2 linked regions of the Sinorhizobium fredii genome follow. The protein of the gene in region 2 interacts with the protein of the main gene of each other region in a pairwise test. Links are inferred from orthologs where the notes say so. Each region holds a gene or a part of one and is shown on either strand. Other genes may lie near its edges.

Evidence for each region. Proteins that work in one complex are often made in the same cells at the same time.
Region 1: the proteins of eno (region 2) and rpe interact in binary tests that used the Escherichia coli proteins (3 or more experiments, as listed by UniProt). The link is inferred for Sinorhizobium fredii from one-to-one orthologs.

What each region holds. Positions count from the first base shown.
Region 1 is NZ_CP024307.1:1,929,587-1,933,218, reverse strand. Bases 682-3,545 are described here. They hold rpe (ribulose-phosphate 3-epimerase), read left to right. Parts: upstream 682-1,706; coding sequence 1,707-2,384; downstream 2,385-3,545. Other genes in these bases: NXT3_RS09620 (hypothetical protein), read left to right, coding at 3,097-3,545; NXT3_RS09625 (DUF2259 domain-containing protein), read left to right, coding at 2,381-3,100; NXT3_RS09635 (P1 family peptidase), read left to right, coding at 682-1,633. Outside these bases: NXT3_RS09640 (branched-chain amino acid ABC transporter substrate-binding protein), read left to right, coding at 1-626; more of NXT3_RS09635, read left to right, coding at 623-681; more of NXT3_RS09620, read left to right, coding at 3,546-3,632. UniProt on the Escherichia coli protein: Catalyzes the reversible epimerization of D-ribulose 5-phosphate to D-xylulose 5-phosphate.
Region 2 is NZ_CP024307.1:1,572,363-1,580,185, forward strand. The notes cover bases 1-2,899. They hold eno (phosphopyruvate hydratase), read left to right. Parts: upstream 1-762; coding sequence 763-2,037; downstream 2,038-2,899. Other genes in these bases: kdsA (3-deoxy-8-phosphooctulonate synthase), read left to right, coding at 1-619; NXT3_RS07675 (FtsB family cell division protein), read left to right, coding at 2,328-2,648; pdhA (pyruvate dehydrogenase (acetyl-transferring) E1 component subunit alpha), read left to right, coding at 2,786-2,899. Also shown: more of pdhA, read left to right, coding at 2,900-3,832; NXT3_RS07685 (pyruvate dehydrogenase complex E1 component subunit beta), read left to right, coding at 3,850-5,217; NXT3_RS07690 (pyruvate dehydrogenase complex dihydrolipoamide acetyltransferase), read left to right, coding at 5,232-6,578; NXT3_RS07695 (SGNH/GDSL hydrolase family protein), read left to right, coding at 6,691-7,332; NXT3_RS07700 (GNAT family N-acetyltransferase), read left to right, coding at 7,335-7,823. UniProt on the Escherichia coli protein: Catalyzes the reversible conversion of 2-phosphoglycerate (2-PG) into phosphoenolpyruvate (PEP). It is essential for the degradation of carbohydrates via glycolysis.

The DNA of each region.
Region 1 (3,632 bases), 360 kb from region 2 along the record:
AGCCGCTGGCCCTCATCGACGACGGAACGATTCACAGCCGCGAACTTGTCGAAAGCGTCCGTAACGCCCTTGCGGAGATCGGTATCACCCCTGTCTTCACCGACACCTACCGGCCGGCGCAGGAACAGCAGGTGAGTCTCGTTCGGCGCCTGGCGAAAAGCGGCGCGACGCATGTGTTCACCGGCGGCGACCGCAACGACACGGCCGTCATCGCCCGCGACGCGAAGGCGGAGTATGTTTCGATAACCTTGCTTGGCGGCGATACGCTGAACGCCGCGGATCTGGACGTGCCGCTGGAAAATGGCGTGCTGGCCGTTACCATTCCGGATCCCGCCCGGTCGAGCGAAGCAGCACCGGTCGTCACGGCAATGCGCGCCGCCAGGATTGAACCAGATGGTTACGTTCTCCCCGCCTTTGCAGCCGTGTCGCTTCTCGAGCAGGCGAAGGATCAAGCGGAGAAGGATGACAAGGCTGTTCTGGACGCTCTTTCGAAGGGCCCCTACGCGACCGTCCTCGGGCCGATCGGCTTCAACGGCAGCCATGAACGGGCCGAAAGCCCCTACCGGCTGATGCAATGGCGGGACGGCCGCTTCGTGGACGCGCCCGATGCAGGCAAGGCCGAGTGATGCGGAAGGGACCGACCAATCTGATCACCGACGTCGCGGGGATCCTGGTCGGCAACGCCGAGGATCACCGGCTGAAATCCGGCGTCACGGCCGTACTTTGCGACCCGCCGGCCACCGCCGCGGTTCAGGTCCTGGGCGGCGCACCGGGAACGCGTGAGACCGATCTCCTCGCCCCGCACAATACGGTCCAGGCGGTCGACGCAATCGTACTTTCCGGCGGCTCAGCCTTCGGGCTGGACGCGGCCTCGGGCGCTCAGGCTGCATTGCGGCAAATGGGACGCGGCTTTCCCGTCGGCCCGCACCGGATCCCGATCGTTCCGGCGGCAATCCTCTTCGACCTGATGAATGGCGGAGATAAGGATTGGGGGCAATTCTCACCCTATCGCGACCTCGGCTATGACGCGGCACGCGCCGCGGCCGAGACCTTCGCGACCGGCAGTGCCGGCGCCGGAACGGGAGCACTCACGGCCACTTTCAAGGGCGGCCTCGGCTCCGCCTCGACCGTCCTCGCAAATGGCATCACCGTCGGTGCCCTTGTCGCCGTCAACGCGCTCGGCTCGGCAACCATCGGCGACACCCGCCATTTCTGGGCTGCCCCATTTGAACTGGATGGCGAATTCGGTGGGCTCGGTATGCCGTCTCCCTGGCCGCAGGATGCGGCGCAGCCGCGGCTCAAGTTCCGGGAGCGAGAGGCAGTAGCCGCCAACACAACGATTGCCGTCATCGCCACGGATGCGGTCCTCTCGAAGGCCGAGGCGAAACGCCTGGCGATTGCCGCCCATGACGGCTTCTCCCGAGCGCTGTGGCCGTCCCATACACCGCTTGACGGCGACCTCGTTTTCGCGCTCTCGACGGGCGCCACCGGCAAGACGCTGCTTCTGGAGGATTTCATCGACCTCGGCGCCGCCGCGGCGGCGACAATGGCCCGGGCGATCGCGCGGGGCGTCCACGATGCCATACCGGCCGCGAGCGATATCAAACCGGCCTGGTCGGCATTGGCCCTATGACGAAGGCCTGCCTTCGCATGTTGTTCGGCCGGTCGCGGAATGCTATGGGCGCGGGAAAGACCGGAGGCTGTTCATGACCCACCCCATTCGCATTGCCCCATCGATCCTGGCGGCCAACTTCTCCAAACTGGGCCAGGAGGTCCGCGACGTCGTCGATGCCGGCGCCGATTGGATCCACCTCGACGTCATGGACGGGCATTTCGTGCCGAACATCACCTTCGGACCCGACGTCATCAAGTCGCTGCGCCCCTACACGGACGCGACCTTCGATTGCCATCTGATGATCGCGCCGGCCGATCCATTTCTCGAAGCGTTTGCCAAGGCCGGATGCGATATCCTGACTGTCCATGCCGAGGCAGGCCCGCATCTGCATCGTTCCCTGCAGATGGTGAAGGCACTCGGCAAGAAGGCCGGGGTCTCGCTCAACCCCGCGACTCCCGAAAGCGCCCTCGAATACGTCCTCGATACTGTCGATCTCATCCTGGTGATGACGGTCAATCCGGGCTTCGGCGGTCAGAAGTTCATCGCCGCGATGGAAGAGAAGATCCGCCGCATCAAGAAAATGGTCGGCAATCGGCCGATCGAAATCGAGGTGGATGGCGGCATCACGCCCGAGACCGCCGGCATCGTCACAGGGGCCGGCGCCAACGTGCTGGTCGCCGGCTCGGCGATCTTCAAGGGCGACTCCGTCGACGCCTACCGCGCCGCCATCGAGGCGATCCGCACGCCGGCCGAGAAGGGTCGGCGATGAGCTTGCGGGCAGCGATCGCGGCTGCAGTTCTGATTGCTGAGGTGATTGCCGCTCCGCCCGCGATCGCCGGCGACTATGCCAGCCTTCAGCCAATCGGCTTCTCTTCGGACGGCAAGGTCTTCGGCTTCGAGGAATATGGCATACAGGACGGCTCCGGCTTTCCCTATTCGTCTATCTCGTTCCTGCCCGGCGCGCCCGTACGCGCCCGTGTGGAGGAGGATAACGGAGCCCTTCCCCGCGCTCGCCGAGACGCGCACCGGCGCGCGGCGCCGCTGATCGACGCCTACCGCCTTCTCGACACGCCCGGACTACTCGCCGCCTACAATCCAGTGACGGAGCCGGACACGGCGGACCACAGGCTACGCTACGATGCATTCCCAGCCGATCCGCCGTTCCGCAAGACCTACGAGTTGCAGCTTGAAGAAAAGAGCTTGGCAGCCGAGGGCATCTGCAAGGACCTCCTGAAAGACGTCAAAGGCTTCCGCCTCGTCATGACGGAGAAAGCCGGAAAGCCCGTATCCGAGGTGCTGCAGGATGATAGCCGCATTCCGGAAAGCCGCCGCTGCCCGACCGGCTACCGGATCGGCGGGGTGGTGACTCACGTCGATGACGACGGCGTGCAGGCGCATGTCGTCATGGTCCTCGTCAAATCCCTTGGCTTCGAAGGCACGACCGATGGGCGCTGGATCGCGGTGCCGTTCTGGCCCGGGCGATGAACGAGCAGCCGGCCGCCGGGGGGAATGTCGCCGGTCCTGGCAGCCGCTCGAAACGTGGGCGCATCCGTCGTGCCATCCCGCCCTGGCGAGAAACCTTCCTCGGTGCTCCCGCCTGGGCTCTGGCGATGGCATTTTCCGCCTGGTACGCGCTTTGGCTGCGCGAGCATGACGCGACGTTCCACCTCGAAAGCATTCTGCTGCTCTACGCTTTCGGCGGCCTCATCGCCTGGCCGCTTTCGCTTTTCGGTGGCCGCTGCATGGCAGAGGGCCGCGGCATCGAAACGCGCTTTGCTGCCTATCTCCTGAGCCTGATCGCCGGAACCGTCGGACTGACGGGGCTGCTCTTCGCCCTGGATTACCGGCTCTTCTATGCGCAGTGGCATGCGACGACTGGATCCCGCATCTGGTTCTATCAGGCGCTGTTCACGTCGGCCTCAGCGTTCTACCAATTTCTGGTGCTGGGGATCAGGCTATACCTGCCCTTCGGGGCGCTCGCCCTCCTGCTGGCGAGCCTCGGACTTGCTCGGCGGCA
Region 2 (7,823 bases):
GCGCGGCATCGGCATTGAAAAGGCGATGGAAATCTTTGCCGACCTCAAGCGTGAATTCGGCTTCCCGGTGCTGACCGACATCCACACGGAAGAGCAGTGCGCCGCGGTCGCCGAGACCGTCGACATTCTGCAGATCCCGGCCTTCTTGTCGCGTCAGACCGATCTTCTCGTAGCGGCCGCCAAGACCGGGCGCGCCATCAACGTCAAGAAGGGCCAGTTCCTGGCGCCCTGGGACATGAAGAACGTGCTCGCCAAATTCACGATGAGCGGCAACCCGAACGTCCTTCTCTGCGAGCGTGGCGCATCCTTCGGCTACAACACGCTCGTTTCCGACATGCGCTCGCTGCCGATCATGGCGGCGCTCGGGGCCCCGGTCGTGTTCGACGCCACCCATTCGGTGCAGCAGCCCGGTGGGCAGGGCGGCTCCTCAGGCGGCCAGCGGGAGTTCGTCGAGACCCTGGCACGCGCCGCCGTTGCCGTCGGCGTTGCCGGCGTCTTCATCGAGACGCATGAGGATCCGGATAACGCTCCCTCCGATGGCCCGAACATGGTGCCGCTCAAGGACATGCCGCGGCTCCTCGAGAAACTGCTCGCCTTCGATGCCATCGCCAAGACTTGAAAGAGCAGGTGCCGCGCCGCGCGTGAAATTCTCATGACGCACGACGGCACCCCGTGCTCCCGGCGCCCAGCGCCATTGTAATTTCAGGGCCATCCATTAAGACAGGCCGACCATCACCAACGTCCACAAGCAGGGAAGAGATCATGACTGCGATCATCGACATCATCGGCCGAGAGATCCTCGACAGCCGCGGCAACCCGACCGTCGAGGTCGATGTTCATCTCGAGGACGGCAGCTTCGGCCGCGCCGCCGTTCCCTCGGGCGCTTCGACCGGCGCGCATGAAGCGGTCGAGCTGCGCGACGGCGGCACCCGCTATCTCGGCAAGGGCGTAGAGCGAGCCGTCGACGCCGTCAACGGCGAGATCTTCGAGGCGATCGGCGGTCTCGATGCCGAGAACCAGATCCAGATCGACAAGACGATGATCGAGCTCGACGGCACGTCGAACAAGTCGCGCCTCGGCGCCAACGCCATTCTCGGCGTGTCGCTCGCCGTCGCCAAGGCTGCGGCGGAAGCGGCGGGCCTGCCGCTCTACCGTTACGTCGGCGGCCCGAACGCACATCTCCTGCCGGTGCCGATGATGAACATCATCAACGGCGGCGCGCATGCCGACAACCCGATCGACTTCCAGGAATTCATGATCATGCCGGTGGGCGCCGAAACGCTGAAGGATGCCGTCCGCATGGGTTCGGAAGTCTTCCACACGCTGAAGAAGCAGCTCGCCGCCGAAGGCCATAACACCAATGTCGGCGACGAAGGCGGCTTCGCGCCGGGCTTGGCTTCCGCGCCTGCGGCCCTCGACTTCATCATGAAGTCGATCGAGAAAGCCGGCTACAAGCCGGGTGAGGACATGTATGTCGCGCTCGACTGCGCCTCGACGGAGTTCTTCAAGGACGGCAAATACGTGCTCGAAGGCGAGGGCCGGACGCTGGAGCCGGGTGCCATGGCCGAATACCTCGCAGAGCTTGCCGCCAAGTATCCGATCATCTCGATCGAGGACGGCATGGCCGAAGACGACTGGGACGGCTGGAAGGCGCTGACCGACCTCATCGGCAACAAGTGCCAGCTCGTCGGCGACGACCTCTTCGTCACCAACTCCGCGCGGCTGCGCGACGGCATCAAGATGGGCGTCGCCAACTCGATCCTCGTCAAGGTCAACCAGATCGGCTCGCTTTCCGAGACGCTCGATGCCGTCGAGACGGCCCACAAGGCCCGCTACACCGCCGTCATGTCGCACCGTTCCGGCGAAACCGAGGATTCGACGATCGCCGATCTGGCGGTTGCCACCAATTGCGGTCAGATCAAGACCGGTTCGCTCGCCCGTTCCGACCGGCTTGCCAAGTACAATCAGCTGATCCGCATCGAGGAACAGCTCGGCCTGCAGGCGGCCTACGCGGGTCGGTCGATCCTGCGGGGGTGATTATTGGCTAAGCGGCGCAGCGGCTGCCCCTCATCCGCCTAGCGGCACCTTCTCCCCGCTCGCGGGGAGAAGGGACTCGCGGGTGCCACGTCAGTCCCCTCTCCCCGCGTGCGGGGAGAGGGGACTGAGGTGAGGGCAAATTAAGCCAAAATGCCTGCCGACAACCCGCAATATTCCAAACCCGCCTGCCTCACGGCCGGCGGGTTTCCTTTTCCCTGCCATTCATGGTCAACGGTCGGTTAATCAATCGGCGCTAGTCTGCCTTGGTATTGCGTAGCAGGGCATCGACGATGTGGACACGGCATCACAAGAAGCGGAGACTGGGGCGGCTGGTAGTGCCGGTGATCGCAGTCGCCTTTCTTTCCTACTTCGGCTATCATTCGATCCATGGCGGTTACGGCTTAAGGGCGACGGAGGAGTTCGACCGCCAGATCGCCGAGCGGCAGGCACGGCTCGACGAGCTCACTCAAAGGCGGCAAATCCTGGAAAAGGAGGTCGAGCTGATGAGTGACGGTTCGTTGGAAAGAGACATGCTGGATGAGAAGGCTCGCCTCGCGCTCAATATGTCGCGTAGCGACGAGATCGTCATTTTTCATCGCCCAGCGAATTAACTGAAATTCGGTTAATCACAAATAAACGTTTAAATTCAGCTATTTGCCTTGAATGATAGCCATGCAAATATGGCATTGCTGCGGCGCGCTTCTTTGCCTATGGTAGCCCACCAAAGGCTAACCATTGGGAGGAATGAATGGCTCCGCGAAAAACCGCGTCCGTCTCCAGCCGCAAGGCCGCCGCCAAGCCGGCCAAGAAGGACTTCACCAGCGGCACGATCGCCGAATTCTCCAAGGAAGATGAACTGAAGGCCTATCGCGAAATGCTGCTGATCCGGCGTTTCGAGGAGAAGGCCGGCCAGCTTTACGGCATGGGCTTCATCGGCGGCTTCTGTCACCTTTATATCGGCCAGGAAGCCGTCGTCGTCGGCATGCAGCTGGCGCTGAAAGAGGGCGACCAGGTCATCACCGGTTACCGCGATCACGGCCATATGCTCGCCTGCGGCATGAGCGCCCGCGGCGTGATGGCCGAGCTTACCGGTCGCCGCGGCGGTCTTTCCAAGGGGAAGGGCGGCTCGATGCACATGTTCTCCAAGGAGAAGCACTTCTACGGCGGCCACGGCATCGTCGGCGCGCAGGTATCGCTCGGCACCGGCCTTGCCTTCGCCAATCGGTATCGCGGCAACGACAATGTCAGCCTCGCCTATTTCGGTGACGGCGCCGCCAACCAGGGCCAGGTCTACGAAAGCTTCAACATGGCAGCGCTCTGGAAGCTGCCGGTGATCTACATCGTCGAGAACAATCGCTATGCGATGGGCACCTCCGTGTCGCGCGCCTCGGCACAGACCGATTTCTCGCAGCGCGGCGCTTCCTTCGGCATCCCGGGCTATCAGGTCGACGGCATGGACGTGCGCGCGGTCAAGGCGGCAGCCGACGACGCTGTCGAACATTGCCGCTCCGGCAAGGGGCCGATCATCCTCGAAATGCTGACCTACCGCTACCGCGGCCACTCCATGTCCGACCCGGCGAAATACCGCTCGAAGGACGAAGTGCAGAAGATGCGCTCGGAGCATGATCCGATCGAGCAGGTGAAGGCCCGCCTTGTCGAAAAGGGCTGGGCGAGCGAGGACGAACTGAAGCAGATCGACAAGGAGGTTCGCGACATCGTTGCGGACAGCGCGGATTTTGCCCAGTCTGATCCGGAGCCGGATGTGTCCGAGCTCTATACCGACATCCTGCTTTGATCCGGGGAGGGACGAATATGCCAGTAGAAATTCTTATGCCTGCCCTTTCCCCGACGATGGAGGAAGGCACGCTCTCCAAGTGGCTGAAGAACGAGGGCGACAAGGTTGCCTCCGGTGACGTCATCGCCGAGATCGAAACCGACAAGGCGACGATGGAAGTCGAAGCCGTCGACGAAGGCACGATCGGCAAGCTCTTGATCGCCGCCGGCACCGAAGGCGTAAAGGTCAATACGCCGATCGCCGTGCTGCTTCAGGACGGCGAGGGCGCCGGCGATATTGCCAGCGGCAAGACGGAAGCGCCGAAGCCGGCAGCGGCAGAAGCTCCGGCGCCGGCCGCGGCGCCCGTAGCGGCCCAGCCGAAGGCGGAAGTCCCGTCCGATCCCGCCATTCCGGCCGGCACCGAGATGGTGACGATCACCGTCCGCGAAGCGCTGCGCGATGCAATGGCGGAGGAAATGCGCGCCAATGACGACGTCTTCGTCATGGGCGAGGAGGTTGCCGAATACCAGGGCGCCTACAAGATCACGCAAGGGTTGCTGCAGGAATTCGGCCCCCGCCGGGTCGTCGATACGCCGATCACCGAACATGGTTTTGCCGGCATCGGCGTCGGTGCGGCGATGACCGGCCTGCGTCCGATCGTCGAGTTTATGACCTTCAACTTCGCCATGCAGGCGATTGACCACATCATCAACTCGGCCGCCAAGACGCTCTACATGTCCGGCGGCCAGATGGGCGCGCCGATCGTCTTCCGCGGCCCGAGCGGTGCGGCAGCCCGCGTGGCCGCGCAGCACTCGCAGTGCTATGCCGCCTGGTACAGCCATATTCCGGGCCTGAAGGTCGTCATGCCCTATACGGCGGCGGATGCGAAGGGCCTGCTCAAGGCCGCGATCCGCGACCCGAACCCGGTGATCTTCCTCGAAAACGAAATCCTCTACGGCCAGTCCTTCGAAGTACCGAAGCTCGAAGATTTCGTTCTGCCGATCGGCAAGGCTCGCATTCACCGCGTCGGCAGGGATGCGACGATCGTCTCCTTCGGCATCGGCATGACCTATGCGGTCAAGGCCGCCGCCGAGCTCGAGGCGCTGGGCATCGATGTCGAAGTCATCGACCTTCGGACCATCCGCCCGATGGACCTGCCGACGGTCATCGAATCGGTCAAGAAGACCGGTCGCCTCGTCACCGTCGAGGAAGGCTACCCGCAGTCCTCCGTCGGCACCGAGATCGCCACCCGCGTCATGCAGCAGGCGTTCGACTATCTCGATGCGCCAATCCTGACGATCGCCGGCAAGGACGTGCCGATGCCTTACGCGGCCAACCTGGAGAAGCTTGCTCTGCCAAACGTCGCCGAGGTCGTCGATGCGGTGAAAGCCGTCTGCTACAAATAAGAGAGGGACGTTCGATGCCAATCAACATCACAATGCCTGCCCTCTCTCCGACGATGGAAGAAGGCAATCTCGCCAAGTGGCTCGTCAAGGAAGGCGACAAGGTCAAGTCCGGCGACGTCATCGCCGAGATCGAGACCGACAAGGCGACCATGGAAGTCGAAGCCGTCGATGAAGGCACCGTCGCCAAGATCGTCGTTCCGGCCGGCACCGAAGGCGTCAAGGTCAATGCGTTGATCGCGGTTCTGGCCGCGGACGGCGAGGATGTCGCAACGGCGGCCAAGGGCGGTAATGGCGCGGCCGCGCCGGCCTCCGCCGCCAAGGCGGAAGCACCGGCTCCGGCAGCACCTGCCGCTGCACCGGCACCGGCCGCAGCGCCTGCGGCTCCGGCCGCATCGACTGCGCCGGCACCGGCGGCCGGTGATGCAAAGCGCGTCTTCTCGTCGCCGCTCGCCCGCCGCCTCGCCAAGGAAGCGGGCATCGATCTCTCGGCCATTGCCGGTTCCGGTCCCTATGGCCGCGTCGTCAAGAAGGATGTCGAAACCGCAGTTTCCGGCGGCACCGCCAAGCCGGCCGCGGCGCCGGCAGCCGGGCAAGCGCCGGCCGCGGCACCGCTTGCCAAGGGCATGTCGGAAGACGCCGTCCTCAAGCTCTTCGAGCCGGGCTCCTACGAGCTCGTCCCGCATGACGGCATGCGCAAGACGATTGCCAAGCGCCTGCAGGAATCGAAGCAGACGATCCCGCACTTCTACGTTTCCCTCGATTGCCAGCTCGATGCTCTCTTGGCACTGCGTGCCCAGCTTAACGCGGCAGCACCGGAGAAGGATGGCAAGCCAGTCTACAAGCTCTCGGTCAACGACATGGTGATCAAGGCGCTGGCGCTGGCGCTGCGCGACGTTCCGGATGCGAACGTTTCCTGGACCGATACGAACATGGTCAAGCACAAGCACGCCGATGTGGGCGTTGCCGTGTCCATTCCGGGCGGCCTGATTACGCCGATCGTCCGCCAGGCAGAGTTGAAGAGCCTTTCGGCCATCTCCAACGAGATGAAGGATCTCGGCAAGCGCGCGAAAGAGCGCAAGCTGAAGCCGGAAGAATATCAGGGCGGTACGACCGCCGTCTCCAACATGGGCATGATGGGCGTCAAGGACTTCGCAGCCGTCGTCAACCCGCCGCACGCGACGATCCTCGCGGTCGGCGCCGGCGAGGAGCGGGTGATCGTCAAGAACAAGGAGATGGTCGTCGCCAACATGATGACCGTCACGCTCTCGACCGACCATCGCTGCGTCGATGGCGCTCTTGGTGCCGAACTGCTCGGCGCCTTCAAGCGCTACATCGAAAACCCGATGGGCATGCTCGTCTGATGCGATCCGGACCGGCGCTTCCGCCGGTCCTTCCTTTCCTGACGTCTTGTGCGTGTCATTGCCTCAACCGCTGCACACTTTTGGGCGACATGCATCACATGCGAGTAGGCAGATGAAGACAGTCCTTTGCTATGGTGACAGTCTGACCTGGGGCTATGATGCGGAGGGTCCGGGTCGGCATGCGCTGGAGGATCGTTGGCCGAGCGTGCTGCAGAAGGCGCTGGGTTCCGGCGTCAACGTCATCGCCGAGGGGCTGAACGGCCGCACCACAGCCTATGACGATCATCTCGCCGATTGCGACCGTAACGGCGCGCGTGTCCTTCCGACCGTGCTGCACAGCCACGCACCGCTCGATCTTGTCGTCTTCATGCTCGGTTCGAACGACATGAAGCCAATCATTCACGGCACCGCCTTCGGCGCCGTCAAGGGTGTCGAGCGCCTGGTCAATCTGGTTCGCAAGCATGACTGGCCGACGGAGACGGAGGAGGGCCCGGATATCCTGATCGTCTCGCCGCCACCGCTTTGCGAAACCGCCGACAGCGACTTCGCGGCGATGTTTGCCGGCGGCGTCGAGCAGTCGGCGATGCTGGCCTCGCTCTATCGCGATCTCGCCGACGAACTCGATTGCGGCTTCTTCGACGCCGGCTCGGTCGCTCGGACGACGCCGCTCGATGGGGTTCATCTCGACGCCGAGAATACCCGTGCGATCGGCCGCGGCGTGGAGCCGGTCGTCCGGATGTTGCTCGGGCTTTGACGATGGCGGCTGGCGCAACCCTCAGGCCCGCTATGCGAAGCGAGGCGGCGGAACTGGCGATCCTCGTCGATATCGCCTCGCATGGCTTTGCTTCGTGGCTGTGGTACGGCGGTGTCCTGGCCCGGTCGGCGGAGACGGCCTTCGAACACGGCCGAAACCGGCTCCGGCAGGACGAGGGTTTGGGAACGTGGAGCGATGCGGTCGTTGCGGTCCTCGGAGACGAGATCGTCGGCGCTTCGGTCTCCTACGCTATCGACGCGTCGATTGCAGAGATCGAGCCGAGGCATCCTGTCCTTGCGCCCTTGCTGGCGCTGCAGAGAGAGGTGGTCGGTCACTGGTTTGTCGACAGCCTTGGCGTCTACAGGGCGCATCGCGGAAAGGGGATCGGCCGGGCGCTGCTCGAGAACGAATTTCGCCGAGCTGGCAAAGCGCCTGTAAGCCTGATCACCGAGGGCCACAACGACAAGGCGCAGTCGCTCTACAGGGTGAAC